3 regions of the Streptomyces sp. NPDC048659 genome follow, and region 2 is predicted to be linked to each of the others. Evidence: riboswitches for the same ligand, from Rfam matches in the RefSeq annotation. Region 2 holds a riboswitch; each other region holds the start of a gene.

Region 1 (10,527 bases), on a different contig from region 2:
GCTCTTCGAGGGCGGGGGTGTCGACGGGGGCGGCGCCCCGCCAGCCGAAGAGGAGCGGGGCGGTGCGGATGGAGCGGACGAGCTCGGCGGCGTCCCGGTCGGTGGCGGGAACCAGCCGGTGGGACATGTCGCCGAGGAGCTCGGAGGCGGCTCCGGCGAGGCCGAAGGAGAGAACGGCGCCGACGGCCGGGTCGATGGCCGCGCGGACCACGGTGTCGACCCCGCGCGGGGCCATCGCCTGGACGACCGGCTGGAGCTCCTCGGGCTTGCCGAGCGCCTCGGTGAGCTCGGCGTACGCGGTGCGGAGCTGCTCCTCGGTGGCCAGGTCGAGCCGGACTCCGCCGAGGTCCGGGCGGTGGCGCAGGTGCGGGGCCGTGGTCTTGAGGGCGACGGGGAAACCGAGCCTGGCGGCTGCGCGGACGGCCTCGTCCGGGGTGGGCGCGGCAAAGGTGGGCGGGACCTGGATCCCGTACCGCCCGAGAAGCTCCCTGGTCCCCTCGGCGTCGAGCGTCACCCCGCGCGGGTCGCCGCCGTCGGTGGCGAGCGCCCGCGCGATGAGGCCGGCCGCCCCGCTCTCGTCGATGCCGTCGAACTCGGGCACCCGCCCGGGCTCGGCCGCCGCCTGCCGCCGCCACTGCGCGTACCGCACGGCCTCGGCGAGCGCCCGTACGGCCCGCTCGGCGGCGGGGTAGGCGGGGATGGGACGGACGACGGGCACGCCGGGGGGCGGGGTCTCCGGATCGGACGCGGAGGGATGCCCGGCTGCGGGCGCAGAAGCGGGAGCGGGAGCGGGAGCAGTAGCAGGGGCAGGAACGGAAGGAGCGGGAGCTGGAGCGAGCCGGGAGGGAGTGGACCTGCCGGCCTCGCCGGTACGCCCGGCCCCGCCCGTACGCTCGCCCGCCGCCGGGCGGGTGCGGGTCGCCGCGGCGAGGGCGTCCGCGAGGGTGCCCATCTCGACGTGGACGACGACGACCGGCTTGGCCGTGCCCCGCGCGTCCTCGACGGCGGAGCGGAGGGCGGCGGCCAGGACCTCGCCGTCGCCGGACTCGGTCGCCCCGTTCTCCCCGACCCAGGGGATCGCGGTGACGACCACGGCGTCGCAGGCGTCGTCCGCGAGGGCGGCGGCGAGCGCGGTGCGGAAGTCGGCGGGGGTGGCCCCGGTGGTCAGGTCGAGGGGGCGCAGCGGGCGCAGGCCCTCGGTGAGGCAGGCGTCGTAGGTGAGCAGCCCCAGCGACTCGGAGTTGCCGAGGATGGCGACGCGGGGGCCGGCCGGGAGGGGCTGGTCCGCGAGGAGGAGGCCCGCGTCGACGAGCTCGGTGACGGTGTCCACGCGGATGACGCCGGCCTGCCGCAGCAGGGCGGAGACCGTGGCGTGCGGGATGCGGGTGACGGGGACCCGGTGGCCGGGCGGGGCGCTGCCGCTGTGCCGGGCGCCCTTGACGACGACGACCGGCTTGACGGCGGCGGTGCGGCGGGCGAGCCGGGTGAACTTCCGGGGGTTTCCGATCGACTCCAGGTAGAGGAGGACGACGTCGGTCGCGGGGTCGTCGTACCAGTGCTGGAGGAGGTCGTTGCCGGAGACGTCCGCCCGGTTCCCGGCGGAGATGAAGGAGGAGAGCCCGGCGCCGCGCCGGTGCAGTCCGGCGAGCAGGGCGATGCCGATGGCGCCGGACTGGGTGAACAGCCCGACGCGCCCGGCGGCCGGCATCTGGGGGGCCAGCGAGGCGTTCAGCCGGACGGACTCGGCCGTATTGATGATCCCGAAGGCGTTGGGCCCGATGATCCGCATCCCGTACGAGCGGGCCTGCCGCACCAGCGCGCGCTGGCGCTCGCGGCCCTCGGGCCCGCTCTCCGCGTAGCCGGCCGAGAGCACGACCAGGCCCCGCACGCCGTGCTCCCCGCAGGCGGCGACGACCTCGGGGACGCGCTCCGCGGGCACGGCCACGACGGCGAGGTCGACGTCCTCGCCGATGTCGGCGACGCCCCGGAAGGCGGGGACGCCCTCCAACTCGTGCGGCCCGTCCCCCAGGGCGCTGTTCACGGCGTGGACCCGGCCGGTGTAACCGGCGTCCAGGAGGTTGCGCAGCACGGCCCTGCCGACCCCTCCGGGGGTGCGGCCCACGCCGATGACGGCGACGGAGCCGGGGGTGAGGAGCCGCTGCACGGAGCGGGCCTCGGCGCGCTGCTCGCGGGCGCGCTGGACGGCGAGCGAGCGGTCGGTGGGCTCCAGGTCGAGGTGGAGGCGGACGGAGCCGTCCTCGAAGCTGCGCTTCTGGGTGTAGCCGGCGTCCGTGAACACCTTGATCATCTTGGTGTTCGCGGGCAGCACCTCGGCGACGAACCGGCGGATGCCCCGCTCCCGCGCGACCGCCGCGATGTGTTCGAGGAGCGCGGAGGCGACGCCCCGCCCCTGGTGGGCGTCCTGGACGAGGAAGGCGACCTCGGCCTCGTCGGCGGGGGCGGAGGCGGGGCGCCCCAGGGGGTTGATCCGGTCGTAGCGCACGGTGGCGATGAAGTCCCCGCCGACCGTGGCGGCGAGTCCCACGCGGTCCACGAAGTCGTGGTGGGTGAAGCGGTGCACGTCCTTGGCGGAGAGCCGGGGGTAGGGCGCGAAGAAGCGGTAGTACTTCGATTCGTCCGAGACCTGCTCGTAGAAGCTGACCAGCCGCTCGGCGTCGTCGGCGGTGATCGGGCGGATGCGCGCGGTGCCGCCGTCACGGAGGACCACGTCGGCTTCCCAGTGGTCGGGGTACGCGTGCTCCGGCTGTTCGGACTGTTCCGACGCGCTCTGCATGGGGCAAGACTACGACCGGGGTCCGACAGCGGCACCGGTCGCGCGGTGGGTGCCCGCCGTGCAAGGTAGGGAGGGCCTAAAGGCCGCCGACATCGGGCCGAAGGTCGGCACGAGCATCTCGCCTCCCGTGAGAGACTGGTCTAGACAACCGCTGAAAGTTGAAGGGCAACCACCATGGCTGAGCGCCGCGTCAACGTCGGCTGGGCCGAGGGCCTGCACGCCCGCCCCGCCTCCATCTTCGTCCGTGCCGCCACGGCCGCCGGCGTCCCCGTGACGATCGCCAAGGCTGACGGCAACCCGGTCAACGCCGCGTCCATGCTCGCGGTGCTCGGCCTGGGTGCCCAGGGCGGCGAGGAGATCGTGCTCGCTTCGGACGCCGAAGGCGCCGAGGCCGCGCTCGACCGCCTCGCGAAGCTGGTCGCCGAGGGTCTCGAGGAGCTTCCCGAGACCGTCTGATCCGTCTCCTCCCCGACGACGGATCACCAAGGGCCGTACTCGCCGGAATTCCGGCCGGTACGGTCCTTTCCGCTTCCCTGGAGTATTTTCCCACGGGCATTCCGCAGGCATTACGCAAGTCACCCTATTCGGCGGCACGAATTAGAGCGACCGCCGGAAATCCACTCCCCCTTGTATACGGCGCCCGCGTTAATTCCGCGGCCCCGCCGTGTTGACGACGTGTTGCGAAACCCTCACACGGGGGCGCTCCGGCCGCCGCGGCCGGTGCAGCGGAAGGGCGCGCTCCACGTGCAGCGCGGTCAGCGCGCGGGCCCTTTCCGCGTCCCCGCGCGCGACGGCGTCGACGATCGCCCCGTGCTCGGCCCACGCCTCCACGGGCCGGGTGGCCGGCTCGACCGCGTACATCCAGGCGATCTTGTGGCGCAGCTGGGTGAGGAGCGCGGTGAGCGGCGGGCTGCCGGACGCCTGGGCGAGCGTCTCGTGGAACCAGGAGCCGAGCGCGCGCAGGTCCTCCCCCTGGCCGCGCCTGGCCCGCTCCTGCCCCAGCCTGACCAGCCCGCGCAGCACCTTGAGGTGCGCGTCCGAGCGGCGCTGGGCGGCCCTGGCGGCTCCCAGCGGCTCCAGCAGGGTCCGTACGTCGAGCAGGTCCGCCGCCTCCTGGTCGGTGGGCTCGGCGACATGCGCGCCCGCGTGCCGCCGGGTGACCACGAAGCCCTCGGACTCCAGCGTGCGCAGCGCCTCGCGGACCGGGACGCGGGAGACCCCGTAGCGGCGCGCGAGCTGCTCCTCCGTCAGGCGGGCACCTCGCGCGAAGACGCCGGAGACGATGTCGTCCCGGATCGCCGTGCATACCGAGCGCGCGGGAACACGCATGTCCGACCTCCGTATGTGATCCGCTATTCGATCCGCTTCGAGCCTCTTCGATCCGCCCCTGCGACTCTATTGCAGGACGCCGGAATTTCCGATGCCACCCGATAATACGGAAACAAAAAAGAAGCCCCGGCTCGTTCGAGCCGGGACTTCTTCACAGAACGCACACGTCAGACGTGGACCCCGCGGGCACGCAGGTAGGAGACCGGGTTGACGTCCGATCCGTACTCGGCGCTCGTACGGGCCTCGAAGTGGAGGTGCGGGCCGGTCGAGTTGCCGGAGGACCCGGAGACGCCGATCTGGTCGCCGGGGGTGACCGTCTGGCCGACGGCGACGCCGATGGAGGCGAGGTGGCCGTACTGGGTGAACGTGCCGTCGTTCATCCGGATGACGATGTTGTTGCCGTACGCGCCGCCCCAGCCGGCCTCGACGACGGTGCCGGAGCCGACGGAGACGACCTTGCTGCCATAGGCGGCGTGGAAGTCGATGCCGGAGTGGCTGCCGGAGGACCAGAGCGAGCCGCCGGTCTTGTAGCCGGTGCTCACGTACGTGCCGGCGACGGGGAGCTGGAAGGAGTTCAGGCGCTTGCGCTCGGCCTCGCGGGCGGCGCGGGCCTCGGCCGCGCGGGCCTCCTTGGCGCGGGCCTCGGCCTTGCGCTTGGCCTCGGCGGCGGCCTTGACCCGGGCGGCGGCCTCGACGGCCTCCTTCTCCTGGGCATCGGCCTGGGCGTCGACGCGCTCGGCGATGGACTCGGCGGTGATCACCTGGGTGAGGCCGGTGTCCTCCGGAGAGGCGGGCTCCGCGTCGGCGGCGAACACCGGGGAGGCCAGGGTGCCGATGACGCCGGTCGTCGCGAGGGTCGCCACACCGGCGATGCCCACGGAGCGGCGCGCCATGCGGCTCGGACCACGATGCTTCCCGGTGGCACGGGTGAACGCCATGTAGTGGCTGATCCTTTCCTTCCCTCTCGCCTACCGGGTTAGCTGACGGGTTCGGAGCAGGAAGGTCTCCTACGGGCCCCTCCGCTCACCGAGCGAAGGCGTCCGATTCACCCCAGGGACTGCGATGGGTCCCCGGCTCCCCAGGCTCGCGCCTTACGGGGACTCGGCGATGACTGTCCGTTGCCGCGAATGCGGCGTCGTACAACGGCCGGACAGCCGGATCGACGCTAGGCCGATCTTCGGTCAATCGCCAAACAGACACGCTCTTTTGTAAGACATGCCACAGGGCAGAAGATCACACGCACGACAATACGGACAAAAAGGAGAACCCCGACGAACCAGGTCGTCGGGGTCTCCTCGTCCGCGTGACAGCGGCTCAATCAGCCGGTCACGACCGTCACTTCGCCGATGCCCAGGGCGCGCACCGGCTCCTCGATCTGCGCCGCGTCGCCGACGAGCACGGTCACGAGCCGGTCCACCGGGAAGGCGTTGACCACGGCCGCGGTCGCCTCCACCGTGCCGGTCTCGGCCAGCCGCGCGTACAACTGCGCCTGGTAGTCGTCCGCGAGGTGCTGCTCGACCTGGTCGGCGAGGGTGCCCGCGACGGAGGCGGCCGTCTCGTACTTGAGCGGGGCCACCCCCACCAGGTTCTGCACGGCCACGTCGCGCTCGGCGTCCGTCAGGCCCTCGGCGGCGAGGGTGCGCAGCACCTTCCACAGGTCGTCAAGTGCCGGGCCCGTGTTGGGGGTGTCCACCGAGCCGCTGATGGCGAGCAGCGAGACCCCGTGCCCCGCGTCGTCGGAGCGCAGCACCTGGCCGAAGGCGCGCACGCCGTACGTGTAGCCCTTCTCCTCGCGCAGGACGCGGTCCAGGCGCGAGGTGAGGGTGCCGCCGAGGCAGTACGTGCCGAGCACCTGGGCCGGCCACACGCGGTCGTGGCGGTCGGGGCCGACGCGGCCGAGGAGCAGCTGCGTCTGGACGGCGCCGGGGCGGTCCACGATGACGACCCGGCCGGTGTCGTCGGCCGTGACGGCCGGCATGGGGCGCCGGGTGCCGGCGTCGCCCGTCCAGGCGCCCAGCGTCTCCGCGAGCACCTTGTCGACGTCCACGTCCGTGAGGTCGCCGACGATGACGGCGGTGGCCGTGGCGGGCCGCACATGCGCGTCGAAGAAGGCGCGGACGGCGGTGGCGTCGATCGCCGCGACGGTCTCCTCGGTGCCCTGGCGCGGCCGGGACACGCGCGCGGAGGCCGGGAACAGCTCCTTGGAGAGCTGCTTGGCCGCGCGGCGGGCCGGGTTGGCCGACTCGTGCGGGATCTCGTCGAGCCGGTTGTTCACCAGCCGCTCGATCTCGGTCTCCAGGAACGCCGGGGAGATCAGCGCCTCCGAGAGCAGGCCGAGCGCCTTGGGCAGCCGGGAGACCGGGACCTCCAGGGAGACCCGTACGCCCGGGTGGTCGGCCGCCGCGTCCAGGGTGGCGCCGCAGCGCTCCAGCTCGGCGGCGAACTCCTCGGCGGTGTGCTGGTCGGTGCCCTCGGACAGGGCGCGGGCCATGATCGTGGCCACGCCGTCCAGGCCCTCGGGCTCGGCGTCCAGGGGGGCGTCGAGGGAGATCTCGACGGCCACCACCTGCTGGCCGGGGCGGTGGCACCGCAGCACCGTCAGCCCGTTGTCCAGGGCGCCGCGCTCCGGGGCCGGGAAGGCCCAGGGCTTGGCCTGGCCCGGCTGGGGCTGGGGGTGGAACGTCATGTTCGTCAAAGACGCGGCCGTGTCGGTCACTGGTCCGCTCCCTCTTCCTCGTCGCTCTCGCTGTCGCCGTCGGCGCCCACCGGCTCGTAGACCAGCGCCGCGCGGTTGTCCGGGCGCAGCGTGGCCTTGGCGACCTCCTGCACCTCCTCGGCGCTGATGTCGAGGACCCGGTGCACCGCGGTCAGGGCGAGCTGGGGGTCACCGAACAGCACCGCGTACCGGCACAGTTCGTCGGCGCGGCCGGCGACCGTGCCCAGCCGGTCCAGCCACTCGCGCTCCAACTGGGCCTGCGCGCGCTCCATCTCCTCGGGTGTCGGGCCCTCGGCGGCGAAGCGGGCCAGCTCGTCGTCGACGGCCGACTCGATCTGGGGCACCTCGACGCCGCCGGACGCCTTCACGTCCAGCCAGCCGAGCGAGGGCGCGCCGGCCAGCCGCAGCAGGCCGAAGCCGGCGGCGACGGCGGTGCGGTCGCGGCGGACCAGCCGGTTGTGCAGGCGGGAGGACTCGCCGCCGCCGAGGATCGTCAGCGCCAGGTCGGCGGCGTCGCACGCGCGGGTGCCGTCGTGCGGCAGCCGGTAGGCGGCCATCAGCGCGCGGGCCGGGACCTCCTCCTCGAGGACCTCGCGCAGCTGCTCGCCGATGACCTCGGGGAGCTCGCCGGAGCGCGGCGCGGGCTTGCCGTCGTGGCCGGGGATCGAGCCGAAGTACTTCTCGACCCAGGCGAGCGTCTGCTCCGGGTCGATGTCGCCGACGACCGAGAGGACCGCGTTGTTCGGCGCGTAGTACGTGCGGAAGAAGTTCCGCGCGTCCTCCAGGGTGGCCGCGTCCAGGTCGGCCATGGAGCCGATGGGCGTGTGGTGGTACGGGTGGCCCTCGGGGTAGGCGAGGGCGGTGAGGCGCTCGAAGGCGGTGCCGTACGGCACGTTGTCGTAGCGCTGGCGGCGCTCGTTCTTGACGACGTCGCGCTGGTTCTCCATCGACTCGTCGTCGAGGGCGGCCAGCAGCGAGCCCATGCGGTCGGCCTCCAGCCAGAGCGCGAGCTCCAGCTGGTGGGCCGGCATGGTCTCGAAGTAGTTGGTGCGCTCGAAACTGGTGGTGCCGTTGAGGGAGCCGCCGGCGCCCTGCACCAGCTCGAAGTGGCCGTTGCCGTGGACCTGCTTCGAGCCCTGGAACATCAGGTGCTCGAAGAGGTGGGCGAGGCCGGTGCGGCCCGCGACCTCGTGACGCGAGCCGACGTCGTACCAGAGGCAGACCGCGGCGACCGGGGTCAGGTGGTCCTCCGAGAGCACCACGCGCAGGCCGTTGGCCAGCCGGTGCTCGGTCGCTGTCAGGCCGCCGGAGCCGGCCTCGGCCGTGGCCGTGTGACCCATGGGCATGTACGTCCCTTCGATCGCGATGTGAAGTCCTGCCACTGTATGCAAGCGCGCCGACACCTGGCGAAGTTCCCGTCCCCCGCCGACGTCCCTCTTCCGGGTCGCGGAGGGGCGCGACGGTGACCCCGAGGGCCGTCAGGCACGGGTCGCGGTGCCGGTTGTCAGCGGGACGGTCCACAATGGTCCGCGTCAGATCAACCTTGTTGGTGAAGGAGCCGCAGCCGCGATGGCCCGCCGCAGCACGAAGACACCGCCGCCGGACGACGCGTTCGAGGAGCGAATCCTCGACATCGACGTCGTCGACGAGATGCAGGGCTCCTTCCTCGAGTACGCGTACTCGGTGATCTACTCGCGCGCGCTGCCCGACGCCCGCGACGGCATGAAGCCCGTGCAGCGCCGCATCGTCTACCAGATGAGCGAGATGGGTCTGCGTCCCGAGCGCGGATTCGTCAAGTGCGCCCGTGTCGTCGGCGAGGTCATGGGCAAGCTGCACCCGCACGGCGACGCGTCGATCTACGACGCGATGGTGCGCATGGCGCAGCCCTTCTCCATGCGCCTCCCGCTGGTCGACGGCCACGGCAACTTCGGCTCCCTCGGCAACGACGACCCGCCGGCCGCCATGCGGTACACGGAGTCGCGGATGGCGCCGGCCGCGCTCCTGATGACGGAGTCCATCGACGAGGACACCGTCGACTTCGCGCCGAACTACGACGGCCAGGAGCAGGAGCCGGTCGCGCTCCCCGCCGCCTATCCGAACCTGCTGGTCAACGGCGCCTCCGGCATCGCGGTCGGCATGGCGACCAACATGCCCCCGCACAACCTGGGCGAGGTCATCGCGGCGGCCCGCCACCTGATCCGGCATCCGAACGCGGACCTGGAGGCGCTGATGCGCTTCGTGCCGGGTCCCGACCTGCCGACCGGCGGCCGGATCGTCGGCCTCTCCGGCGTCAAGGACGCGTACGCCACGGGCCGCGGCACGTTCAAGATCCGCGCGACCACGAGCGTGGAGACCGTGACGGCCCGCCGCAAGGGCATCATCGTCACCGAACTGCCCTTCAGCGTCGGCCCGGAGAAGGTGATCTCCAAGATCAAGGACCTGGTCGGCTCCAAGAAGCTCCAGGGCATCGCCGACGTCAAGGACCTCACCGACCGCAACCACGGCCTGCGCCTGGTCATCGAGATCAAGAACGGCTTCGTACCGGAGGCGGTCCTGGAGCAGCTGTACAAGCTGACTCCCATGGAGGAGTCCTTCGGCATCAACAACGTGGCCCTGGTCGACGGCCAGCCGCTCACGCTCGGCCTCAAGGAGCTCCTGGAGGTCTACCTCGACCACCGCTTCGAGGTGGTCCGGCGCCGCTCCGAGTTCCGCCGCGGCAAGAAGCGCGACCGGCTGCACCTGGTGGAGGGGCTGCTCGTCGCGCTCCTCGACATCGACGAGGTCATCCGGCTGATCCGGGAGAGCGAGAACTCCGCGCAGGCCAAGGAGCGCCTGATGGAGCGCTTCTCCCTGAGCGAGGTCCAGACGCAGTACATCCTGGACACCCCGCTGCGCCGGCTCACCAAGTTCGACCGGCTGGAGCTGGAGACCGAGCGCGACCGGCTCACCGGTGAGATCGACGAGCTGACCGGGATCCTGGACTCCGACTCCGAGCTGCGCAAGCTGGTCTCGGCGGAGCTGGCGGCGGTCGCCAAGAAGTTCGCCACCGACCGGCGCACGGTCCTGCTGGAGTCGGCGGGCGCCCCCGTCGCCGCCGTGGCCCTGGAGGTCGCGGACGACCCCTGCCGGGTGCTGCTGTCCTCCACGGGCCTGCTCGCCCGCACGGCGACGGCGGAGGTGCCGCCCGCCGATCCGGACGGCAAGCGCGTCAAGCACGACGCCGTCGTCTCCTCGGTCGCGGCCACCCAGCGTGGTGACGTCGGGGCGGTGACCTCGACCGGCCGGCTGCTGAGAATCGCCGTGATCGACCTCCCACAGCTCCCCGACACGGCCACCGCGCCGAACCTGTCGGGTGGCGCGCCGCTGACCGAGTTCCTCTCCCTGGAGACGGACGAGACGGTGATCTGCCTCACCACGCTGGCCGAGACCTCGCCGGGCCTCGCGATCGGCACGCTGCAGGGCGTGGTCAAGCGCGTGGTGCCGGACTACCCGTCCAACAAGGACGAGCTGGAGGTCATCGCCCTCAAGGACGGCGACCGGATCGTCGGCGCGACGGAGCTGCGGACCGGCGAGGAGGACCTGGTCTTCATCACCTCCGACGCCCAGTTGCTGCGCTACCCGGCCGCACAGGTCCGGCCCCAGGGCCGGCCCGCGGGCGGCATGGCCGGCGTCAAGCTGACCCCGGGCG
Region 2 (10,527 bases):
ACGCCCCGCAGGCCGGGGCTGCCCCACCCCGAGGACGTAACCCCCCATGAGCAATCCCGCCAACCTGCTCTCCGTGGCACAGCAGACTGTCGGCAACACCCCCGTCCTGTGGATGGACGACGGCTACTGGGCCAAGCTCGAAGGTTTCAACTTCGGCGGCATCAAAGACCGCGCCGCCCTCCACATGGTCGAGCAGGCCCGCCGCCGCGGCGAGCTACGCCCCGGCGCCCCCATCGTCGAGTCCACCTCCGGCACCCTCGGCCTCGGGCTCGCGCTCGCCGGGATCCTGCACGGCCACCCCGTCCACGTCGTCACCGACCCCGGACTCGAACCGATCGTCGAGCGGATGCTCACCGCGCACGGCGCCCACGTGCACGTGGTGCCCGAGCCCAGCCCGCACGGCGGCTGGCAGCAGGCCCGGATGGACCGGGTCGCCGAACTGCTGCTCGCCCTCGACGGGGCCTGGTGGCCCAACCAGTACGGGAACCCCGACAACCCGCAGGCGTACGGCGGGCTCGCCGCCGAGCTCGGCGAGCAGCTGGACCGGGTCGACGTGCTGGTCTGCGCGGTCGGCACCGGCGGCCACTCGTCCGGCATCGCCCGCGCGCTGCGCGCCGGCGGCAGCCCCGCCCTGGAGCTGGTCGGCGTGGACTCCATCAACTCCACCGTCTTCGGGCTCCCGGCCGGCGAGCGGCTGATGCGCGGGCTCGGCTCCTCCATCCACCCGGAGAACGTGGACCACGCCGCCTTCGACGAGGTCCACTGGGTGGGCCCGGCCGAGGCGGTACGGGCCGCCCGGCGGCTCGCGTCCCGGCAGTTCGCCACCGGCGGCTGGAGCGTGGGCGCGGTCGCGCTGGTCGCGGGCTGGCTGGCCCGCACCCGGCCGCGCGGCACCCGGATCGCCGCCGTCTTCCCCGACGGGCCGCAGCGCTACTTCGACACGGTCTTCAACGACGAGTTCTGCGCGAAGCACGGGCTGCTCGACGGTCCCGTGCGGGAGGAGCCCGCCGGGTACGCCGAGGGCGAGCCGGTCAGCGGCTGGACCCGCCGGGTGCTGGAGCGGGCGGAGCGGGTGCGTTGAGCACGACGGCGGCGCCCTCCCAGGGAGGGATCTGGAAGCAGAGCCTCAGCTTCGACCCGGCCGTGCGGCTCCTCTTCCTCAACCAGCTCACCATCAACCTCGGCTTCTACATGCTGATGCCGTACCTGGCCGCCCATCTGGCCGACGGCCTGGGCATGGCGGCCTGGGCGGTCGGGCTCGTCCTCGGCGCGCGGAACCTGTCCCAGCAGGGCATGTTCCTCGTCGGCGGCGCGCTCGCCGACCGGCTCGGCTTCAAGCCGCTGATCGTCGCCGGCTGCGCGCTGCGGACGCTCGGCTTCGGGGCGCTCGCCTTCGCGCAGTCGCTGCCGATGCTGATCGCCGCCTCGCTGGCGACGGGTCTGGCGGGCGCGCTGTTCAATCCCGCCGTACGGGCGTATCTGGCGGCGGAGGCGGGGGAGCGGCGCGTGGAGGCGTTCGCGCTCTTCAACACGTACTACCAGGCGGGCATCCTGCTCGGGCCGCTGGTCGGGGTGGCGCTGACCGGGGTGTCGTTCCGGCTGACGTGCCTGGTGGCGGCGGTGCTGTTCGCCCTGCTCACCCTCGTACAGCTGCGGCATCTGCCGGTGCGCCGGGAGGCGACCGAGCCGGCGGGGGCCGCGGGGGCGGACGGGAAGGCGCGCGGGCAGTTCCGGACCGTGCTGGCCAACCGGGTGTTCTGGCTGTTCTCGCTGGCCATGACCGGCTCGTACGTGCTGTCCTTCCAGGTCTATCTGGCGCTGCCGCTCGCGGCGGACAGCACGGCGGTGACGACGGCGCTGTTCGTGGTGTCGGCGCTGGTGGCACTGGTCGGGCAGCTGCGGATCACCGCCTGGTGCAAGCGGCGGCTCAGCCGGGAGCGGTGCCTGGTGCTGGGGCTCGCCCTGATGGGCGTGGCCTTCCTGCCGCCCGCGCTGGTGGGCGGCGGGCGTTCGCTGCCGGGGCTGCTGCTGTGCGCGGCGCTGCTGGCGGCGGCGAACGCGGTGCTCTACCCGTACGAGATGGACACCGTCGTCGCCCTCGCCGAGAACCGCTGGGTGGCCACCCACTACGGGCTCTACAACACCGTCTGCGGGATCGGCATCACCCTGGGGAACCTGGGGACGGGCGCCCTGCTCGACGTCACCGGCTGGTCGGCGGTGCCGTGGCTGACGCTGTGCGCGGTGGGTCTCGGCTGCGCGGTGGCCATGGCGGCGCTGGCCCGGGGCGGGCGGCTCGCCGTCCGTCCGGCCGTAAGCCAGTCGGCCGCGCGCCAGTCGCCGACGGCGACCGGCTGACCGCACCCTGGGGAGGGCGCGGGTCCTCCCGTCGCCCTCGGGGCGGTCCCTGGTCCGTACGGGCCGGGTCCGGCCGGGACCGGGTCCAGGCGGGAGAGCAGCGGTGGCGCGAGCGGCGGTGCGGGACGGGCCGGGCGGCGGCGGTGGCGGCGACGGGGCCCGCGGGCCGTACGCCCTCGCCCGCCGGTTCATCCGCGCGCTGCCGCCGCTGATCATCGTGGGCGGGGTCGTCTTCGATCTGGCGACCCCGCCCGAGTACACGGCGGCGCCGCTGTTCTCGGCGGCGCCGCTGATCGCCGCCCCCTTCTTCTCCACGCTGACCACCCTGATCACGGGTGTCGCCGCCGTCCTCGCCAGCATCGGCCTGCACGTCTACAACGACACCTCCAGCCACATCCCCGCGCTCACCGAGACGCTGACGGTGCTGACCGTCTCGGCGCTGGCGATGCTGATCAACCGGGTGGTGCGGCGCAGCGGCGAGCGGCTGGCCTCGGCGCGGGTGATCGCGGAGACGGCGCAGAAGGCGGTGCTGCCGCAGCCCGCCGAGCGGATCGGCGGGCTCCAGATCGCGGCGCGGTACGAGGCGGCGGAGGCGGACGCGTTCATCGGCGGCGACCTGTTCGCCGTGCAGGACACGCCGTACGGGGTGCGGCTGGTCGTCGGCGACGTGCGGGGCAAGGGGCTCGACGCGGTGGAGGCCGTCGCCGTGGTCATCGGCGCCTTCCGCGAGGCGGCGGAGCTGGAGCCGACGCTGGAGGGCGTGGCCCAGCGGCTCGAACGGGCGCTGGACCGGGAGGGCACCCGGCGGGACGGGCTGGACGCCTTCGAGGGGTTCACGACGGCGGTCCTCGCCGAGATCCCGCGCGGCGAGGGCTTCGTACGGGTGGTGAACCGCGGGCATCCCGAGCCGCTGCTGCTGTACGGGGACGGGGCGCTGGCGCGGTTGCAGCCGAGCGAGGCGGCGCTGCCGCTGGGGATGGGGGAGCTGGCGGCGTGGCCCGACCGGGCGGACGAGACGCCGTATCCGGCGGGCGCGACGCTGCTGCTGTACACGGACGGGCTGTCGGAGGCGCGGGACGGGCACGGGGTCTTCTACGATCCGGCGGCGCGGCTGGCCGGGCGGCTGTTCCCCGGGCCCGAGGAGCTGCTGGACGCGCTGGTGGCGGACGTGCGGCGGCACACGGGCGGGGGGTCGACGGACGACATGGCGCTGCTCGCGGTGAGCCGGCCGGCGGCGGGGCAGCCGGAGCGGCGGCGGACGATACCGGTGGTGCCGCCGGGCGCGGCGCCCGGCGGGGGGACTGGCGCAGTGCCCGGCGGGGGGCTCGGTGGCACGCCCCCGCCGGGTGGTGACGGCTCGTAGTCGGGGGGTGTCACTCCGATAACAATTGATACAACGTCAGATTCCGCCTGTGACGCGAATCCCGTCTGACCGGGGGTCAAGTCGGGACATTCCCTGTCGATTCAGCTAATGATCAAGGGGAACGGCTTGGAATCGGGAGGCCGTGTCTATTAACGTTCGATAACGCAGCGCGGTCGTCCCAGCCGTCGCAAGAGACGGCACCGTGCGCGTGCGCCGAATTCCGCAAGGGAACCGGGGAACCACCACTTGGGGTGAATCGGGCACGTCGCACCCGTGCGGCACGCCCGTAGGAGACCTTCCTGCTCCGAACCCGTCAGCTAACCCGGTAGGCGAGAAGGAAGGAAAGGAGAGCGCCTCCGTGGCGTCCGACACCCCCGCTCCCGAAGCCCCCTTCGACTCTTTCGGCGCCTATGGCGCCGCGGGCACGGGCGGGGAGGAATGGAACCCCACCGAGGACTCGATGCGGGCCCAGAACCGCGCCGGCGGCCGGCACCGGGTCGTCAAGCAGCGCTCCAACTTCGCCCGCTCCTCCACCGTCCTCGGCGTCGGCGTCATCGCCGCCGTCGGCGCGGGCGGCCTGGCCACCGCCCAGGAGAAGCCCAAGGTCTCGATAGCCCTGCCCGACCTCGGCCTGCCCGCCGCCTCCGAACTGCCCGGCATCGGCGACCTCATCGGCGGCGGCGACTCCAAGGGCTCCGACGAGGGCACCGGCACCGGGACCGGGAACGCCCCGCGGCCGCTCACCGCCCTCACGTACACGACCCCCGAGGACGGCACCACCGCCGACGCCCCGGCCGGCTCGAAGCAGCAGGCCGACGCGGGCGAGGCGCTGCGCGCCCGCATCCTCCAGCAGGCCGAGCAGCAGCAGGCCGCCGCCGACACGGCGGAGAAGGAGGCGGCGCAGAAGGCCGCCGCCGAGAAGGCGGCGACGGAGGCCGCGGCCAAGGCCGAGGCGGCGGAGAAGGCGGCGGCCGAGGCGAAGAAGAAGGCCGAGGCGGAGGCCGCCGCGAAGGCCGAGGCCGAGCGCCTGGCCAAGCTGGCCGCCAGCTACGCGCTGCCCACCTCCTCGTACACCCTCACCTCCACCTACGGCGAGTCCGGCTCCATGTGGTCCTCCGGCTACCACACCGGCCTGGACTTCGCCGCGCCCACCGGCACCCCGGTCAAGGCCGTCCACAGCGGCACCGTGAAGTCGGCCGGCTGGTCCGGCTCCTACGGCTACCGGATCGTGCTGGAGCTCGCCGACGGCACCGAGATCTGGTACTGCCACCTCTCCTCGATGACGGTCGGCGCGGGCCAGTCCGTCGGCACCGGCGACACCATCGGCCGCGTCGGCGCCACCGGCAACGTCACCGGCCCCCACCTCCACCTGGAGGTCCACACCCCGTCCGGCGGCGGCATCGACCCGGCGGGGTGGCTGCGGTCCAAGGGCCTGAGCGTCTGACGGCCGGCGTAGGGCCTGAGCGTCTGGCGGCCGTCGATGGGCTTGGGCGTCTGACATCCGGCGTGGGGCCTCAGCGTCCGACGGCCGTCGCGGCGGAATAGGCCCGGCCGCGCGGGGGGTTGATCACCTTATGACTTCTCTCCGCGCACTGGGCAATTCCGACCTGCACGTCTTCCCGCTCGCCCTCGGCGGCAACGTCTTCGGCTGGAGCGCCGACGAGGCGCAGTCCTTCGCCGTCCTCGACGCGTACGCCGCCGCGGGCGGCAACTTCGTCGACACCGCCGACACGTACTCCTCCTGGGTCGAGGGCAACGAGGGCGGCGAGTCCGAGACCGTCATCGGCCGCTGGATGGCCTCCCGGGGCAACCGCGCGGACGTCCTCGTCGCGACCAAGGTCGGCGCCCACCCCCGCTTCAAGGGGCTGGCCGCGCCCACGATCAAGGCCGCCGCCGAGGAGTCGCTGCGCCGCCTCGGCACCGACTACATCGACCTCTACTACACGCACTTCGACGACGAGTCCGTGCCCGTCGAGGAGATCGTCACCGCGCTCGACCAGCTCGTGAAGGACGGCAAGGTCCGGGCCGTCGCCGCCTCCAACATCTCCCCGGAGCGGCTGCGCGCCTCGCTCGACTTCGCCGAGGCGGAGGGCCTCGCCCGGTACGTCGCCCTCCAGCCGCACTACAACCTGGTCTCCCGCGAGACCTACGAGGGCGAGCTCCTGGAGACCGCCGAGCGTGCCGGGCTCGCGGCCGTGCCGTACTTCTCGCTCGCCTCCGGCTTCCTCACCGGCAAGTACCGCCCGGGCACCGCCGTCGCCAGCGTCCGCGCCGGCAGCGCCGGGCAGCACCTGGAGACCGAGCGGGGCCGCCGGGTGCTCGCCGCGCTCGACACGGTCGCCGCGGCCCATGACGCCGAGCCCGCCACCGTCGCCCTCGCCTGGCTGGCCTCCCGCCCGACCGTCGTCGCGCCGATCGCCTCGGCCCGTACGGTCGAGCAGCTGCCCGCCCTCGTCGCCGTGGCCGAGCTGGAGCTGACCGGCGCCGAGCTCGCCGCGCTCGACGAGGCGTCGGCGGTCTGAGCGGGTTAAGGGGGTTAAGGGGTTTAAACGGTCCGGTCCGCCAAGCGGGCCGGGGCGTACAGGGCGGGACACGGCATGACAGGACGGGGCGGGACCTTCGGCGGTCCCGCCCCGGACTTGTGCCGCTGGGGCGGTCCGCCCCGCGGCTGTCACCCTGACTGGAGGGTCATCCGCAGCCGGTGGCGCTCCCCGCTGTACTCCACGCGCGAGCGCATCAGAGGGCGCCCGTCCCGGGTGCGGATCAGCTGGTCCAGTACGAGGACGGGGCCGCCGCGCGGGCAGCCGAGCAGCTCGGCCAGGCGCGCGTCGGCGACCTGGGCCTCGATCGTGGCCTCGGCGAGGTCCGGGCTCTTGCCCCAGCGGGCCAGCTCGGCGAAGAGGGAGGCCGAGGTGAAGTCGATCCGGGGCAGGTCCGGGGCCGCGTCCAGGAGCAGCAGCGCGTGGTCGACGGCCACCCGGACGCCGTTGAGGGTCCGCACCCGCTCCAGGCGGAACAAGGGGGTGCCGGCTGGTACTTCCAGCGCCTCCGCGTCGTCCAGGCCGGCCGTGACGGTCTCGCTGCGGATCACCAGCGAGCCGGGGCGCATGTGCTTGCGCCGGGCCGTGGCCGTGAAGGACTCCAGCTCCTTGGGCCACTCGCGGGCCGGGGCGGGGGCCGCCGGTGCGGCGACGAACCAGCCGCGCCCGTGGGAGGGGACGACCACGCCGCGCTCGTCGAGCTCGGTCAGGGCCCGCCGCAGCGTCACCCGGGAGACCGAGAGCAGGGCGCACAGCTCGCGTTCGGGCGGGAGGCGGTGGCCCTCGGTGAGCCCGCGCCGGGCGATCTCCTCCTGGATCCGGTCCGCGCACCGCATCCAGAGAGGGTCGGCGGCGCGGCTCGGGCGGGGGTCCGGGAGGTCTTCGCTCATAGTCCCGAACCGTACCACCAGAGACCACTTGGGCGGCCCGTGAGTCGGGACCTTAGACCTCACCTGCCCTTTTCAATGCAGACCACTAAATACCTCTGTTGACCACATAAGAAACCACCAACTACCTTCCGAGACATGTCCCCGACCCCCGCTCGACGAGGAGCAGTCCGATGACGACGGCCACGGCCCCGGCGGCCAAGCTCGCGCCCCCTGGGAAGAAGCGCGCCAAGATCATGCCGGTCATGCAGCGCATCGGCCGCAGCCTGATGCTCCCGGTCGCCACCCTCCCGGCCGCAGCCCTGATGCTGCGCCTGGGCAAGGAGGACCTGCTCGGCAGCGAATCGCTCCCGCTGATCGTCCGCAAACTCGGCATGGTGCTCGCCGCGGGCGGCGGCACCGTCATCGACAACCTGCCGCTGCTCTTCGCGGTCGGCGTCGCGATCGGCTTCGCGAAGAAGGCCGACGGCACCACCGCGCTGTCCGCCGTGGTCGGCTACCTCGTCTTCAAGGCCGTACTGGCCAGCCCCGCCTTCCCGATGGGCGTGGACGGCAAGCCGCTGGACGCCAAGGTCATCGGCGGCATCGTCATGGGCCTCGTGGCGGCCGGCCTCTACCAGCGGTTCTCCCGCACCAAGCTGCCCGACTGGCTCGGCTTCTTCGGCGGGCGCCGCCTGGTCCCGATCCTCGCCGCCTTCGCCGGTGTCGGCGTCGGCGTGGTCTTCGGCGTGGTCTGGCCCACCGTCGGGTCCTGGTTCTTCCACTTCGGCGAGTGGCTGGTGGGCACCGGCGCCTGGGGCGCGGGCATCTTCGGCGTGGTCGTGCGCTCCCTGATCCCGATCGGGATGCACCACTTCTTCTCGTTCTTCCCCTGGTTCGAGGCCGGTTCCTTCACCAACCCCGACACCGGCGCCGTGGTCCACGGCGACATCGCCCGCTTCCTCGCCGGCGACCCGAGCGCGGGGCAGTTCATGACCGGCGGCTTCCCGATCTACATGTTCGCGCTGCCCGCCGCCGCCCTCGCCATCGCCCACACGGCCCGGCCCGAGAACCGCACCATGGTGCGCGGCATGATGCTCTCCTGCGCCGTCACCGCCTTCGTCACCGGCGTGACCGAGCCCATCGAGTTCTCGTTCATGTTCGTCGCCCCGGTGCTCTACATCATCCACGCGCTGCTCTTCGGCGTCTCGATGGCCGTCTGCTACGCCCTCGGCATCCGCGACGGCTTCGGCTTCTCCTCGGGCGCCATCGACTACATCGTCAACTACGGCATCGCCACCAAGCCCTGGATGCTCATCCCGATCGGCCTGGCCTTCGCCGCCCTCTACTACGTGATCTTCCGCTTCGCCATCGTCAAGTTCGACCTCCCCACCCCGGGCCGCGAACGCGACCCCGAGGCCGAGGCGGCGCAGGCGCCGGTGGCGGCTCCGGCCCCGGTCGTGCCCGCCGCCCGCGCCGAGGGTACGGACGCAGGTACGGACGCAGGCCCGGACCGCAGCAGCACCTGACGGAGCGCGCCGGGGGAGCGCGGCCCATCAGCGCCCGCTTCCCCGGCCCCGGCCCAGGCCCGGTCCCGGCCCACCCCGGTCGGGACCTGGCCCGGTCTCCCCCCACCCCCCCGCACACGTCACACCCCTCGTACTGGAGCCCCCCATGTTCGCCTCCCGGATCACCTTCCTCGACGGCCAGGCCGGTCAGGGCGCCGCCCTGGAACGGATCGCCGCCCACGTCCGGGCCCGGCTCGCCGAACCCGCCGCGGCCGGCGCCCTGCGCGAGGCCCGCCGCCCGCTGTTCACCGGCATCGGCGCCTCCTACGCGGCCCTCGCCGTCCCGGTGCACCGGCTGCGCGCCGCCGGTGTCGTCACCCAGCGGGTCTCCGCCGACGAGATCGAGAACGGCCTCGCGGGCTTCGACACCGACTGCCTGATCGGCGTCTCGCAGAGCGGCCGCAGCTCCGAGACCCTCGCCGCCTTCGCCGCCGCCCCCGCGGACACCACCCGCGTCGCCTTGGTCAACGTGTCCCCCTCGCCGCTGACCGAGGCCGCCGGACTGGCCGTGGACCTCGGCAACGAGGCCGACTCCTTCGCCTCGACCATCGGCTACACCGGCACCATCGTGGCCCTGGACCTGGTCGCCGCCGCCATCGAGGGCCGGCTCGCCGACGAGGACCACTGGAGCGGGATCGCCGGCCGCGTCGACGAGGTCCGCGCCCGGGCCGCCGAGGCCGCCGCCGCCCTGCGCGTGCGCGGCGCCGCCTGCACCGCCGCCGACGACGTGGCCGCCGGCTCCTCCCGCGCCTCCGCCGAGGAGGGCGCGCTGCTGCTGCGCGAGGTGGTCCGGATGCCCGCCGCCCACTCCTCCACCCGCACCTACCTGCACGGGGAGATGGAGTCGGCGGGCAACACCCTGCACGTCGTGCACGGCGCGGGCCGCGAGCTCGACCTGGCCCGCTCGCTCGCCGGCGCCGGTCACCTCACCCTGCTGGTCACCACCGCCGACGTGGCCCCCGCCCCGAACCTGTTCACCGTCCGGCTGCCCCAGTGCCCCGACGCGGTCCGTGTCGTGCTGGAGACCGTCGTCCTCCAGGAACTGGTCGCCGTCCTCGCCGACGAGCGCGGGGTGCCGATCGAGTCCTTCGTGTTCGCCAACGACGACACCAAGCAGGGCGGCCTGGACATGGCCGACTTCGAGGTCGCCGCCTTCACCGCCGCCGGCTGAACGCCCGACCGGCTGAACGACCCCCCGGCTGAACGCCCCCGGCCGTCCCGCCCCTAGCTGCGGTACGGGTTGTAGCCGCCGTAGTCCAGGTACTGCGGCGGCGCCCAGACGCGGCCGGTGGCGCGGGCCGCGTAGCTCAGCGCGGGGGAGGCCACCTGGCGGCGCTGCCACAGGTGGTGCAGCAGCTCCTGCTCGCGGGCCGCGAAGTCCGGGGCCGCCTGGCCGAGCCCGGCCCGGTGGCGGAGGAAGGCGAGGGTGGTGGCGAAGGTCTCGTACTCGCCGACGGCCTGCGCGGCCTGCTTCCCGAAGGTCCGGGCCGCGAAGCCCCGGGCCAGCGAGCGGGCCCGCATCGAGGAGAGCGCGAGCGGTTCGTCGTGGGCGAGCCAGCCGGCCGCCGCGTAGGCCGGGAGCTCGCCGGATATCGTGCGCAGCTCCTTCTGCCGGCTCCATATCGCGAGCCAGGTCAGCAGGCCGAAGACCGGGACCATGAACATCCCGTACACCGCGAGGAACGCCAGCGGGTGGAAGGTCGCCGAGCCGTTCCACAGGGCGTGCAGGCCCATGGCGAGCAGCAGACCCGCGAGCGGCAGCAGCACCAGCCGTGGGCGGCGGAAGCGGGCGCGGGCCGCGAGCAGGGCGGCGAAGCCCAGGCCGAGCCCGGTGA
Region 3 (9,706 bases), on a different contig from region 2:
CCTCTACCTGAACTCCCCCGGCGGTTCGGTCAGCGCCATGACCGCGGTGTACGACACGATGCGGGCGCTCGCCTGCGAGGTGGAGACCACCTGCCTCGGCCAGGCCGTCGGACCCGCCGCCGTCCTGCTCGCGGCCGGCACCCCCGGGCGCCGGCTGGCCCTGCCGGGCGCCCGGATCGTCCTCCAGGAGCCCGCCCTGGAGGAGCCGTTGCGGGGGCAGCCCAGCGATCTGGACATCCACGCGCGGGAACTGCTGCGCCAGCGCGAGCTGATGGCCGGCCTGCTGGCCGGGCACACCGGCCGGACCCGCGCCGAGGCCGCCGCCGACCTGGACCGGACCACCGTCCTGGACGCCCCGGCCGCCCTCGCGTACGGCCTGGTGGACCACGTGGTGGAGCGCCGGGCGCGGACCGCCGGCACCGGGAGGGGGTGAGCCCGGCATGACCCCGGAGCCGCCGCTGCCCGCGCTCACCCGCGCCGAGGGCGAGTTCGTGGACGCCTACCTCGAAGTCCTGGACCTCCTGGGGCGGATCAATCCATCCAGATCCACGCATACCTATGGGGCGCTGCGCGCGGCCCAGGCCCTGGTCGGGCGCGCGACGGCGCTCCGCGACGCCCTGACGCTCATGCATACGCGGGGCGAGAGCGAGGTCCACGCGGACACATTGGCGCGTGCGCTACGGGTGTTGGACGGAGAGCGACGGTCCGGCCGGGTCATCGTCCCCGGGGAGTCCGCGAGTTGACACTCCCGCGTGTCGTGTCGAGGGCCGGCCGGGGTACGGCGACCGCAGAAAACCTCCCCCGTTCGGCGTAGTGGACACCTCGGCATGGAGCGGACGCGAGTTGCGCAGCGGGAGTACACATCTGGCGGAATCGGGCGTTCCATCGCAGGTGCGGGCCTCATCGCCGAAACGTCGGAAGATCCAGAAACCCGACTGTCCACCCGTACGGCTCAGTCGTGAGGAGCCTCACATATCGCCGTTTCAGCTCGGATTTCGCCCGGTCCGTGGGTCAAGATCCTCGACGACGACAAGCCCCCGCCACCCACGGCGGGGCGGTCCGGGCGGACGCCGAGTCCTGCCGCCGTCCCGGACGCCTGGTCGACAGGAGTGGATCGGCAGGAGTGGAGGACCCGAGCAGTACGGGACGTTCGCGCAGTGTGCGGACGTTCCTTGGGGTGAAGCCGCAGCCGCGGCCGGGCATCTTCGCCTGCCCGAACCCGACAGGTCATCCTTCACAGGCGGCTGACGAAGGGTTGCGCATGACTGCGCAGATTCATGTCCCGTCCCTGCTGTCCCGGGCCGGAGCCGTCTCGGCTCTCACCCTCGCCGCCGTCGGCGGCACGCTGCTCGCCCCAGGAGCGGCGCCGGAGGCCCAGGCCGCGACGAACTACGCCACCAAGGCGTTGGACGTCGCCGCCTCGAAGAAGGGATCGCCTTACCGGTACGGAGCCTCGGGACCGAGCCGTTTCGACTGCTCGGGGCTCACGGTCTACTCGTACAAGAAGGCGGGCAAGACGCTGCCCCGCACCGCGCAGCAGCAGTACAACAAGACCCGGCACATCGCCGCGTCGGGCCGCCAGAAGGGGGACCTGGTCTTCTTCCATTCCGGCGGAAGCGTGTACCACGTCGGAATCTACGCGGGTAACAACAAGATCTGGCACTCGCCGAAGACCGGCTCATGGGTGAAGCTCGACAAGATCTGGAGCTCGAAGATCTCCTACGGACGCGTCCGCTGACGCGCTGAACGCCGGCGCGGGAGGAGCGCCCGGTGGCGCCGCCGTCCCCTCCTCCCGCGCCCGGTCCCGCCCACCGGCCGCCTTCAGTCCTTCAGTCCGGCCGGCTGGCCGCCCGTCTGCCCGTCCGCCCGGCTTCAGGCCGCGTGCGCCGACGGCCAGGGCAGCCGGATCCACACCGTCTTGCCGCCCTCCTCGGTGGGAGTCACCGAGAGCCGCCCGCCCGCCTCCGCCGCGAGCGAGCGGATGATCACCAGGCCGCGCCCGTTGTCCTGCTGCACGGCGGCGGGCAGCCGCTGCGGCCAGCGCGGATGGCTGTCGGTCACCCCGATCCGCAACTGCTCGTCGCGCTCCAGGAGCACGTCCACCGTGAAGGTCGGCGACTGGCCGAAGGTGTGCTGGACCGCGTTGGTCGCCAGCTCCGAGACGATCAGCCGTACCGTGTCGGTGATGCCGTCGGCGTCGTCGAGCCCCCAGGACCCGAGCACCTCGACGACGTACCGCCGGGCGGTCGACACCGAGGCGGGATCGCTCGGCAGCGTCACGCTTGCTTCCTGATGGTCTGCCATGGCGACGCCGCCCCTTTCCCACCGGGCCGGACCCCGGTCTGCGCTGCGCGCCAGCCTGCCACCGATCGCGCGGCCCTGGGTGGCGATCCACCAAGATATGCGGATATCTGTCGCCCGATGCGGTGAACGGTGCGACGGGCGACCGGACAAGCACGTGTGACCGGCGCTCAGTCCCGGTCCCGCACCCCGTCCACGGCGCCCTCCGGCGCGGTCTCCAGGACGATGCCGACGGCCCGCTCGATCTGCGCGTCCGTCAGGTCCGCGCGGGCGGTCAGCCGGAGCCGGGAGATCCCGTCGGGGACCGAGGGCGGCCGGAAGCAGCCGACACCCAGCCCGCGTTCCCGGCAGTCCGCCGCCCAGGCCAGCGCCTGCTGCGGGCCCGGCGCCCGGACCGAGACCACCGCCGCGTCGGGCCGGGCGGCGGTCAGGCCGGCGCCGGTGAACAGCGCGTGCAGCCGGGCCGCCACCTCCCGGGCCCGGGCGGCCAGCTCCGGCTCGGCGGCGATCAGCCGCAGGCTCGCCAGGGCGCCGCCGACGGCCGCCGGGGCGAGACCGGTGTCGAAGATGAAGGTGCGGGCCGCGTTGACCAGGTGCTCGATCACCCGGGCCGGGCCGAGGACCGCGCCGCCCTGGCTGCCCAGCGACTTGGACAGGGTGAGCGTGGCGACGACGTCCGGGGCGCCCGCGAGGCCCGCCGCGTGGAGCGCGCCGCGCCCGCCCTCGCCGAGCACGCCGAAGCCGTGGGCGTCGTCGACGACCAGGCCCGCGCCGTGCGCCCGGCAGACCTCGGCGAGCGCGCCGAGCGGTGCCCGGTCGCCGTCCACGGAGAAGACGGAGTCGCTGACGACCAGCGCCGGGCGGCCCGGGTGGGCGCCCAGCGTCTTGGCGACGGCCTCCGGGTCGGCGTGCGGGACGACGGCCGTCTCGGCGCGCGCCAGGCGGCAGCCGTCCACGAGGGAGGCGTGGTTGGCGGCGTCCGAGACGATGAGGCCGTCCCGGACGGAGAGCGCGGTGAGCGCCGCCAGGTTCGCGGTGTAGCCGGAGGAGAAGACGAGGGCCGCCTCGAAGCCGCCGAACGCGGCGAGTTCGCGCTCCAGGGTCTCGTGCAGCCGGGTGGAGCCGGTGACGAGCCGGGAGCCGGTGGCGCCGGCGCCCCAGCGGCGGGCCGCCCCGGCCGCCGCCTCGGTGATCTCGGGCCGCCGGGTGAGGCCGAGGTAGTCGTTGCCCGCGAGGTCGAGGAGGCCGGACTCGGCGGCGCGGGGGCGCAGCGTGCGGACCAGCCCGGCCCGCGCGCGCTGCCGTGCGGCGGTGTCCGTCCAGTCGAAGGCGGCCTCGCGCGGGTCGCGTCCCCCGCGCGGCGCCGACGGGTGCTCGGGGTACGACGGCATGACGGATCCTTTTGTAGGCAGCGCACAGACCCTAACCCTCCCGGGCCGAGGTCAGGGTGTGGCCATACACACACCTCGATCGGGGTCGTTTGTTCACTTCCTCCTTGGCCGAGAGGTGTGCGGTAGGCCAGGATCAGCCCTTATGGACCTGCTGAACACGCTGGTGGAGAAGGGGCTGCGGCGCGAGTCGCCGACCCGTGAAGAAGCGCTCGCCGTCCTGGCGACCTCCGACGACGAGCTGCTCGATGTGGTGGCCGCCGCCGGGAAGGTGCGCCGGCAGTGGTTCGGGCGCCGGGTGAAGCTCAACTATCTGGTCAACCTGAAGTCCGGCCTGTGCCCCGAGGACTGCTCGTACTGTTCGCAGCGGCTCGGTTCGACGGCGGGCATCCTCAAGTACACGTGGCTGAAGCCCGACGAGGCGTCCGCGGCCGCGGCGGCCGGGGTCGCGGGCGGCGCGAAGCGGGTCTGCCTGGTGGCGAGCGGGCGCGGCCCGACGGACCGGGACGTCGAGCGGGTCGGCAGGACCATCGAGGCCATCAAGCAGGACAACGAGGGCGTGGAGGTCTGCGCCTGCCTGGGCCTGCTCTCCGACGGCCAGGCGGAGCGGCTGCGGGAGGCCGGCGCCGACGCGTACAACCACAACCTGAACACGTCCGAGGCGACGTACGGGGAGATCACCTCCACCCACACCTACGCGGACCGGGTGGACACCGTGCGGAAGGCGCACGGGGCGGGCCTCTCGGCCTGCTCGGGCCTGATCGCGGGCATGGGCGAGCTCGACGAGGACCTGGTCGACGTGGTGTTCGCGCTGCGCGAGCTGGACTCGGACTCGGTGCCGGTCAACTTCCTGATCCCCTTCGAGGGCACCCCGCTGGCCAAGGAGTGGAACCTCACCCCGCAGCGCTGCCTGCGGATCCTCGCGATGGTCCGGTTCGTCTGCCCGGACGTCGAGGTGCGGATCGCGGGCGGGCGCGAGGTGCACCTGCGCTCGATGCAGCCGCTGGCCCTGCACATCGCGAACTCGATCTTCCTGGGCGACTACCTGACCAGCGAGGGGCAGGCGGGCCAGGCCGATCTCGACATGATCGCGGACGCCGGTTTCGAGGTGGAGGGCGCGGGCACGACGACGCTCCCGGCGCACCGCGCGGACGCGGTGGCCGCGATGGCCGCCGCGGCGGGCGGCTGCGGTTCGCACGCGGAGGCCGGTGGCGGCGGCTGCGGTTCGCACGGGGCGGGCGGCGGCTGCGGGCCGTGCGGTGGCGGCGGTGCCGCCGTGGCGCAGGAGCCCGTCGCGGCCCCCAACGAGGCCAGGACCGACCTGGTGGCCGTGCGCCGCCGAGGCGCCGGAACGGACCTCGCGCCGAATGCGTAACGAGGAACTGCTGGCCCTGGACCGGGCCCACGTCTGGCATCCGTACGGCCCCATGCCGGGGCGCGTCGAGCCGCTGGTCGTGGACTCCGCGTCCGGGGTGCGGCTCCGGCTCGCCGAACCGGCCCAGGGGCGGGCCGAGCTGATCGACGGCATGTCCTCCTGGTGGTCGGCGATCCACGGCTACAACCACCCCGTCCTGAACGAGGCGGCGCGCGGCCAGCTCGACCGGATGAGCCACGTCATGTTCGGCGGGCTCACCCACGAGCCGGCCGTCCGGCTCGCCGCCCGGCTCGTCGAGATCACCCCCGAGCCGCTGCGGCACGTCTTCCTCAGCGACTCCGGCTCGGTCTCGGTCGAGGTCGCGGCCAAGATGTGCCTGCAGTACTGGCGTTCCGTCGGGCGCCCCGGCAAGCAGCGGCTGCTGACCTGGCGCGGCGGCTACCACGGCGACACCTGGCAGCCCATGTCGGTGTGCGACCCGCAGGGCGGGATGCACGAGCTGTGGTCCGGGGTGCTCCAGCGCCAGGTGTTCGTCGACGCGCCTCCCGAGGAGTACGAGGAGGGGTACGCGGAGCTGCTCCGCGAGGCGATCGCGCGGCACGCCGACGAGGTGGCCGCGGTGATCGTGGAGCCGGTGGTGCAGGGCGCGGGCGGGATGCGCTTCCACTCCCCCGCGTATCTGAAGGTCCTGCGCGAGGCGTGCGACGCGCACGGCGTGCTGCTCGTCTTCGACGAGATCGCGACCGGATTCGGGCGTACGGGGGAGCTGTTCGCCGCCGACCACGCGGGGGTCTCGCCCGACGTGATGTGCGTCGGCAAGGCGCTGACCGGCGGCTATCTGTCGATGGCCGCGACGCTCTGCACCAGCCGGGTCGCCGAGGGCATCTCGCGCGGCGAGGTGCCCGTGCTCGCGCACGGCCCCACCTTCATGGGCAACCCGCTGGCCTCCGCGGTCGCGCTCGCCTCCATCGACCTGCTGCTGTCCCAGGACTGGCGGGTCGAGGTCAAGCGCGTCGAGGCCGGGCTGCGCGAGGGGCTCGCGGAGGCGTCCGGCGTGCCGGGGGTCCGGGACGTGCGGGTGCTCGGCGCGATCGGCGTCGTCCAGCTCGACCACGAGGTCGACATGGCGGCGGCTACCCGCGCGGCGGTCCGCGCGGGGGTGTGGCTGCGCCCGTTCCGGGACCTGATCTACACGATGCCGCCGTTCGTGACGGGCGACGAGGACCTGTCCGCCATCGCCCGCGCGGTGACCGAGGCGGCCCGCGCGGGATGAACCGCGCGCGGGGCCCGGTCCGTCCGGCGCCCCGCTCCCCAGGCGGCGCGCGCGGGGCCCGCGCCGCCCGGTCCCCCGTCCCTGCGAACGCGCCCCGAGAAGCACGTGTGAGAGGACTCCCATGCCCGTCATCGTCGTCACCGGCACCGGCACCGAGATCGGCAAGACCGTCGTCACCGCCGCCCTCGCCGCCCTCGCCACCGCCGCCGGCCGTTCCGTCGCGGTCCTGAAGCCCGCGCAGACGGGTGTCGCGCCCGGCGAGGCGGGCGACGTCGCGGAGGTGCTGCGCCTGTCGGGCGCGGCGGCCGGGGCCGAACTCGCCCGGTTCCCGGAGCCGTTGGCGCCGGACACGGCGGCGCGCCGGGCGGGCCTCGCGCCGGTCGGCCCTGCCGAGGTCGCCGAGGCGGCCCGGAAGCTGGCGGAGGAGCACGACCTGGTGCTCGTGGAGGGCGCGGGCGGCCTGCTGGTGCGCTTCGACGAGGCGGGCGGGACGCTCGCCGACGCGGCCCGGCTGCTCGGCGCGCCGGTCCTGGTGGTCGTCCCGGCCGGCCTCGGCACCCTCAACTCGACCGCGCTGACGGCGGAGGCGCTGCGGGCGCGCGGGATCGAGCAGCTGGGCGTGGTGGTGGGCAGCTGGCCCGGGGAGCCGGACCTGGCGGCCCGCTGCAATCTGGCGGACCTGCCGGCGGTGGCGGGGGCCCCGCTGCTCGGGGCGGTCCCGGCGGGCGCGGGCGCGCTGGGCGCCGGGGAGTTCCGCGCGGCGGCGGCGGGCTGGCTGGCGCCCGCGCTGGGCGGGGAGTGGGACGCGGCCTCCTTCACGGCGGCGCACGCGGCGGAGCGCCCGGCGGCGCGGGAGACGGCGGCGCGGGAGACGGCGGCGCGGGCCGCGGGAGCCTGAGCCCGGCCCGTACACCAGCGCTCCGCCCCGTACATGAGCCATGAGCCATGAGCCCGTCCATGAGCCCGTACGCTGGCCGGTATGCGTGCGCGTGTGCAGGAGATCGTGTTCGACTGCGCCGATCCGGCCGGGCTCGTCCGGTTCTGGTCGGCGCTGCTCGGCGGGGCGCCCGTCGACCGGGGCCCCGACTGGTCGTACGTGGAGCCGCCGGGCTTCGCGCGGATCGCGTTCCAGCGGGTGCCGGAGGGCAAGGCGGCCAAGAACCGGCTCCATCTGGACGTGGCGGTGGCCGACCCGGTGGCGGCGGCCGAGGAGGTGCGGGTGCTGGGCGCGCGCCGCTCCGGCGGTCCGGTGACGGACGAACAGGGCACCTTCCAGGTGATGTTCGACCCCGAGGGCAACGAGTTCTGCTTCGTGACGGACTGACCCCGGGCCCGGATCAGGCTCCGGCCCGGAAGGTGCGCCGGTAGGCGGCCGGGGTGGTGCGCAGCGCCTCGTGGAAGCGGCGGCGCAGGTTCACCGCCGAGGAGAGGCCGACCCGGTGGGCGATGGTCTCGACCGGCAGGTCCGTCTCCTCCAGCAGCGCCCGGGTGGCCGCGAGCCGCCGGTCGAGCAGCCAGCGGGCGGGGCTGATGCCGAGCTGCTCGGTGAAGCGGCGGGTGAGCGTGCGGCTGGAGACCCGCGCGTAGGCCGCCATCTCCGCGACGCTGGTGGGCTGCGCGAGCCGGCCGCCGAGCCAGTCGAGGAGCGGGGCGAGCGAGTCGGCGAGCGGCCCGGAGGTGGGGAGTTCGGCGTACTGGAGCTGGCAGCCCTCGCGGTGCGGCGGCGTCACCATCCGGCGGGCGATCCGCATCGCGTGGGCGGCGCCGTGGTCGGTGCGCACCAGGTGCAGGCAGAGGTCCACGGCGGCGGCCGAGCCCGCGCTGGTGGCGACGTCGCCGTGGTCCACGTACAGCACGCCGGGGTCCACCCGTACCCGGGGGAAACGCGCGGCGAGTTCGGCGGCCCTGGCCCAGTGGGTGGCGGCGCGCCGCCCGTCGAGGAGTCCGGCGGCGGCGAGGACGAAGGCGCCGGAGCAGAGTCCCACGATCCGGGCGCCGCGCCGGTGCGCCCGGCGCAGCGCCTCGGACACCGGCTCGGGCACCTCGGCGTCGGCGGGCCGCTCCCGGCCGGGCACCAGCACGGTGTCCGCGTGCTCCAGCGCCTCCAGGCCCCGGGTGACCAGCAGGTCGTAGCCGGACTGGGTGCGGACCGGGCCGGGCCGCTCGGCGCAGAGTTCGAAGGCGTAGCGGGCGGGGAGCGCCTGGCCGTGGTCGCCGAAGACCTCGGCGGCGCAGGACAACGGGAAGGCGGAGTGCCCGTCCTGGAGCAGGGCCACCACCCGGTGCGGGGCGCGGGGCGGCGGCGACGGGCGGCCGGGGCGCGGCGACGGGCGGGCGGCGGTGGTCATGGCGCGAAAGTACCCCTTCATGTCGGCCGGGACACTGGGGCGGGCCCAGTGGTCCAGACCATGATCGGCGGGTGAGCATCGCACAGACCGTCTCCCCGTCCCCGCCGCCCGTCCGACTCCCTCTGTGGGACCGGCGGTTCACCCTCTACTTCACCGCCCGCACGGTCTCCCTCTTCGGCGACGCGATGATGCCGGTGGCCACCGCGCTCGCGGTCGGCGCGCTGTACGGGATCTCCGGGGTCGGCGTCGTCCTCGGCACCTGGACCGGGACCTTCGTCGTCCTGGTGCTGTTCGGCGGCGTGCTCGCGGACCGCTTCGGCGCGCGCCGCATGATGGTCGGCGCGGACCTGGCCCGGGTGCTGACCCAGGGCGTGCTGGCCGCCGCCTTCCTCACCGGGCGCCCGCCGTTCTGGCTGCTGGTGGCCATGGCGGCGCTGGCGGGCGCGGCGGTCGCGATGTTCCTGCCCGGGGCGAACGGGATGGTCCCGCTGGTCGCCGCCGAGCCGCAGCGGGCCAACGCGACCCTCAAGGTCGCCGACGCGCTGGCCCATCTGCTCGGCCCGGCGCTCGCGGGGCTGTTGGTCGTGTCGGCGGGCGCGGGCGCGGTGTACGCGATCGACGCGGGGAGCTTCCTGCTGAGCGCCCTGTGCCTGGCGCTGATCCGGTTCGCCCCGGCCGCCCCGGCGCCCGGGGGCGCGCCGCCCGCGCGCTCGCTGCGGCGCGAACTGCGCCAGGGCTGGCGGGAGTTCCGTTCCCGCACCTGGATGTGGGCGGTCATCCTGATCTGGGTCGCGTACGGCGTGCTGCTCTTCGGCCCACTGGTGCCGCTGAGTTCGGCGCTGATCGGCGCCCGGCTCGGCCCCGACGCGTACGGCCTGGCGGTCTCGTTCCTGGGCGGCGGCACGGTCCTCGGCGGGCTGCTGGCGCTGCGGCTGCGCCCGGCCCGGCCGCTGGCCGCCGGGGCGGCGGGTATGGCGCTGTACGCGGTGGTCCCGCTGTGCGTGGCGCTGGACACGGGGCT

The links. Region 2 has a riboswitch for cyclic di-AMP ahead of AB0C99_RS35030 (M23 family metallopeptidase). Riboswitches for the same ligand answer to the same signal wherever they lie in the genome.
Region 1: another riboswitch for cyclic di-AMP. It lies ahead of AB0C99_RS25150 (M23 family metallopeptidase); the one in region 2 lies ahead of AB0C99_RS35030 (M23 family metallopeptidase).
Region 3: another riboswitch for cyclic di-AMP. It lies ahead of AB0C99_RS09035 (C40 family peptidase); the one in region 2 lies ahead of AB0C99_RS35030 (M23 family metallopeptidase).

What each region holds. Positions count from the first base shown of each region.
Region 1 covers NZ_JBEZHM010000036.1:26,112-36,638, forward strand. The annotation lists gene AB0C99_RS25135 (GNAT family N-acetyltransferase) at 1-2,794, opposite strand, end outside; gene AB0C99_RS25140 (HPr family phosphocarrier protein) at 2,969-3,250, shown strand; gene AB0C99_RS25145 (GntR family transcriptional regulator) at 3,440-4,123, opposite strand; gene AB0C99_RS25150 (M23 family metallopeptidase) at 4,291-5,061, opposite strand; cyclic di-AMP (ydaO/yuaA leader) riboswitch at 5,074-5,240, opposite strand; gene AB0C99_RS25155 (pitrilysin family protein) at 5,442-6,809, opposite strand; gene AB0C99_RS25160 (pitrilysin family protein) at 6,836-8,185, opposite strand; gene AB0C99_RS25165 (DNA topoisomerase IV subunit A) at 8,409-10,527, shown strand, end outside.
Region 2 covers NZ_JBEZHM010000074.1:375-10,901, forward strand. The annotation lists gene AB0C99_RS35015 (PLP-dependent cysteine synthase family protein) at 47-1,081, shown strand; gene AB0C99_RS35020 (MFS transporter) at 1,078-2,355, shown strand; gene AB0C99_RS35025 (PP2C family protein-serine/threonine phosphatase) at 2,555-3,718, shown strand; cyclic di-AMP (ydaO/yuaA leader) riboswitch at 3,920-4,065, shown strand; gene AB0C99_RS35030 (M23 family metallopeptidase) at 4,077-5,162, shown strand; gene AB0C99_RS35035 (aldo/keto reductase) at 5,293-6,240, shown strand; gene AB0C99_RS35040 (GntR family transcriptional regulator) at 6,390-7,148, opposite strand; gene AB0C99_RS35045 (PTS transporter subunit EIIC) at 7,319-8,653, shown strand; gene AB0C99_RS35050 (SIS domain-containing protein) at 8,799-9,863, shown strand; gene AB0C99_RS35055 (PrsW family intramembrane metalloprotease) at 9,917-10,527, opposite strand, start outside.
Region 3 covers NZ_JBEZHM010000008.1:122,359-132,064, forward strand. The annotation lists gene AB0C99_RS09025 (ATP-dependent Clp protease proteolytic subunit) at 1-433, shown strand, start outside; gene AB0C99_RS09030 (hypothetical protein) at 441-743, shown strand; cyclic di-AMP (ydaO/yuaA leader) riboswitch at 1,059-1,258, shown strand; gene AB0C99_RS09035 (C40 family peptidase) at 1,262-1,738, shown strand; gene AB0C99_RS09040 (ATP-binding protein) at 1,873-2,304, opposite strand; gene AB0C99_RS09045 (8-amino-7-oxononanoate synthase) at 2,472-3,692, opposite strand; gene bioB (biotin synthase BioB) at 3,835-5,064, shown strand; gene AB0C99_RS09055 (adenosylmethionine--8-amino-7-oxononanoate transaminase) at 5,057-6,337, shown strand; gene bioD (dethiobiotin synthase) at 6,459-7,235, shown strand; gene AB0C99_RS09065 (VOC family protein) at 7,317-7,661, shown strand; gene AB0C99_RS09070 (helix-turn-helix domain-containing protein) at 7,675-8,685, opposite strand; gene AB0C99_RS09075 (MFS transporter) at 8,757-9,706, shown strand, end outside.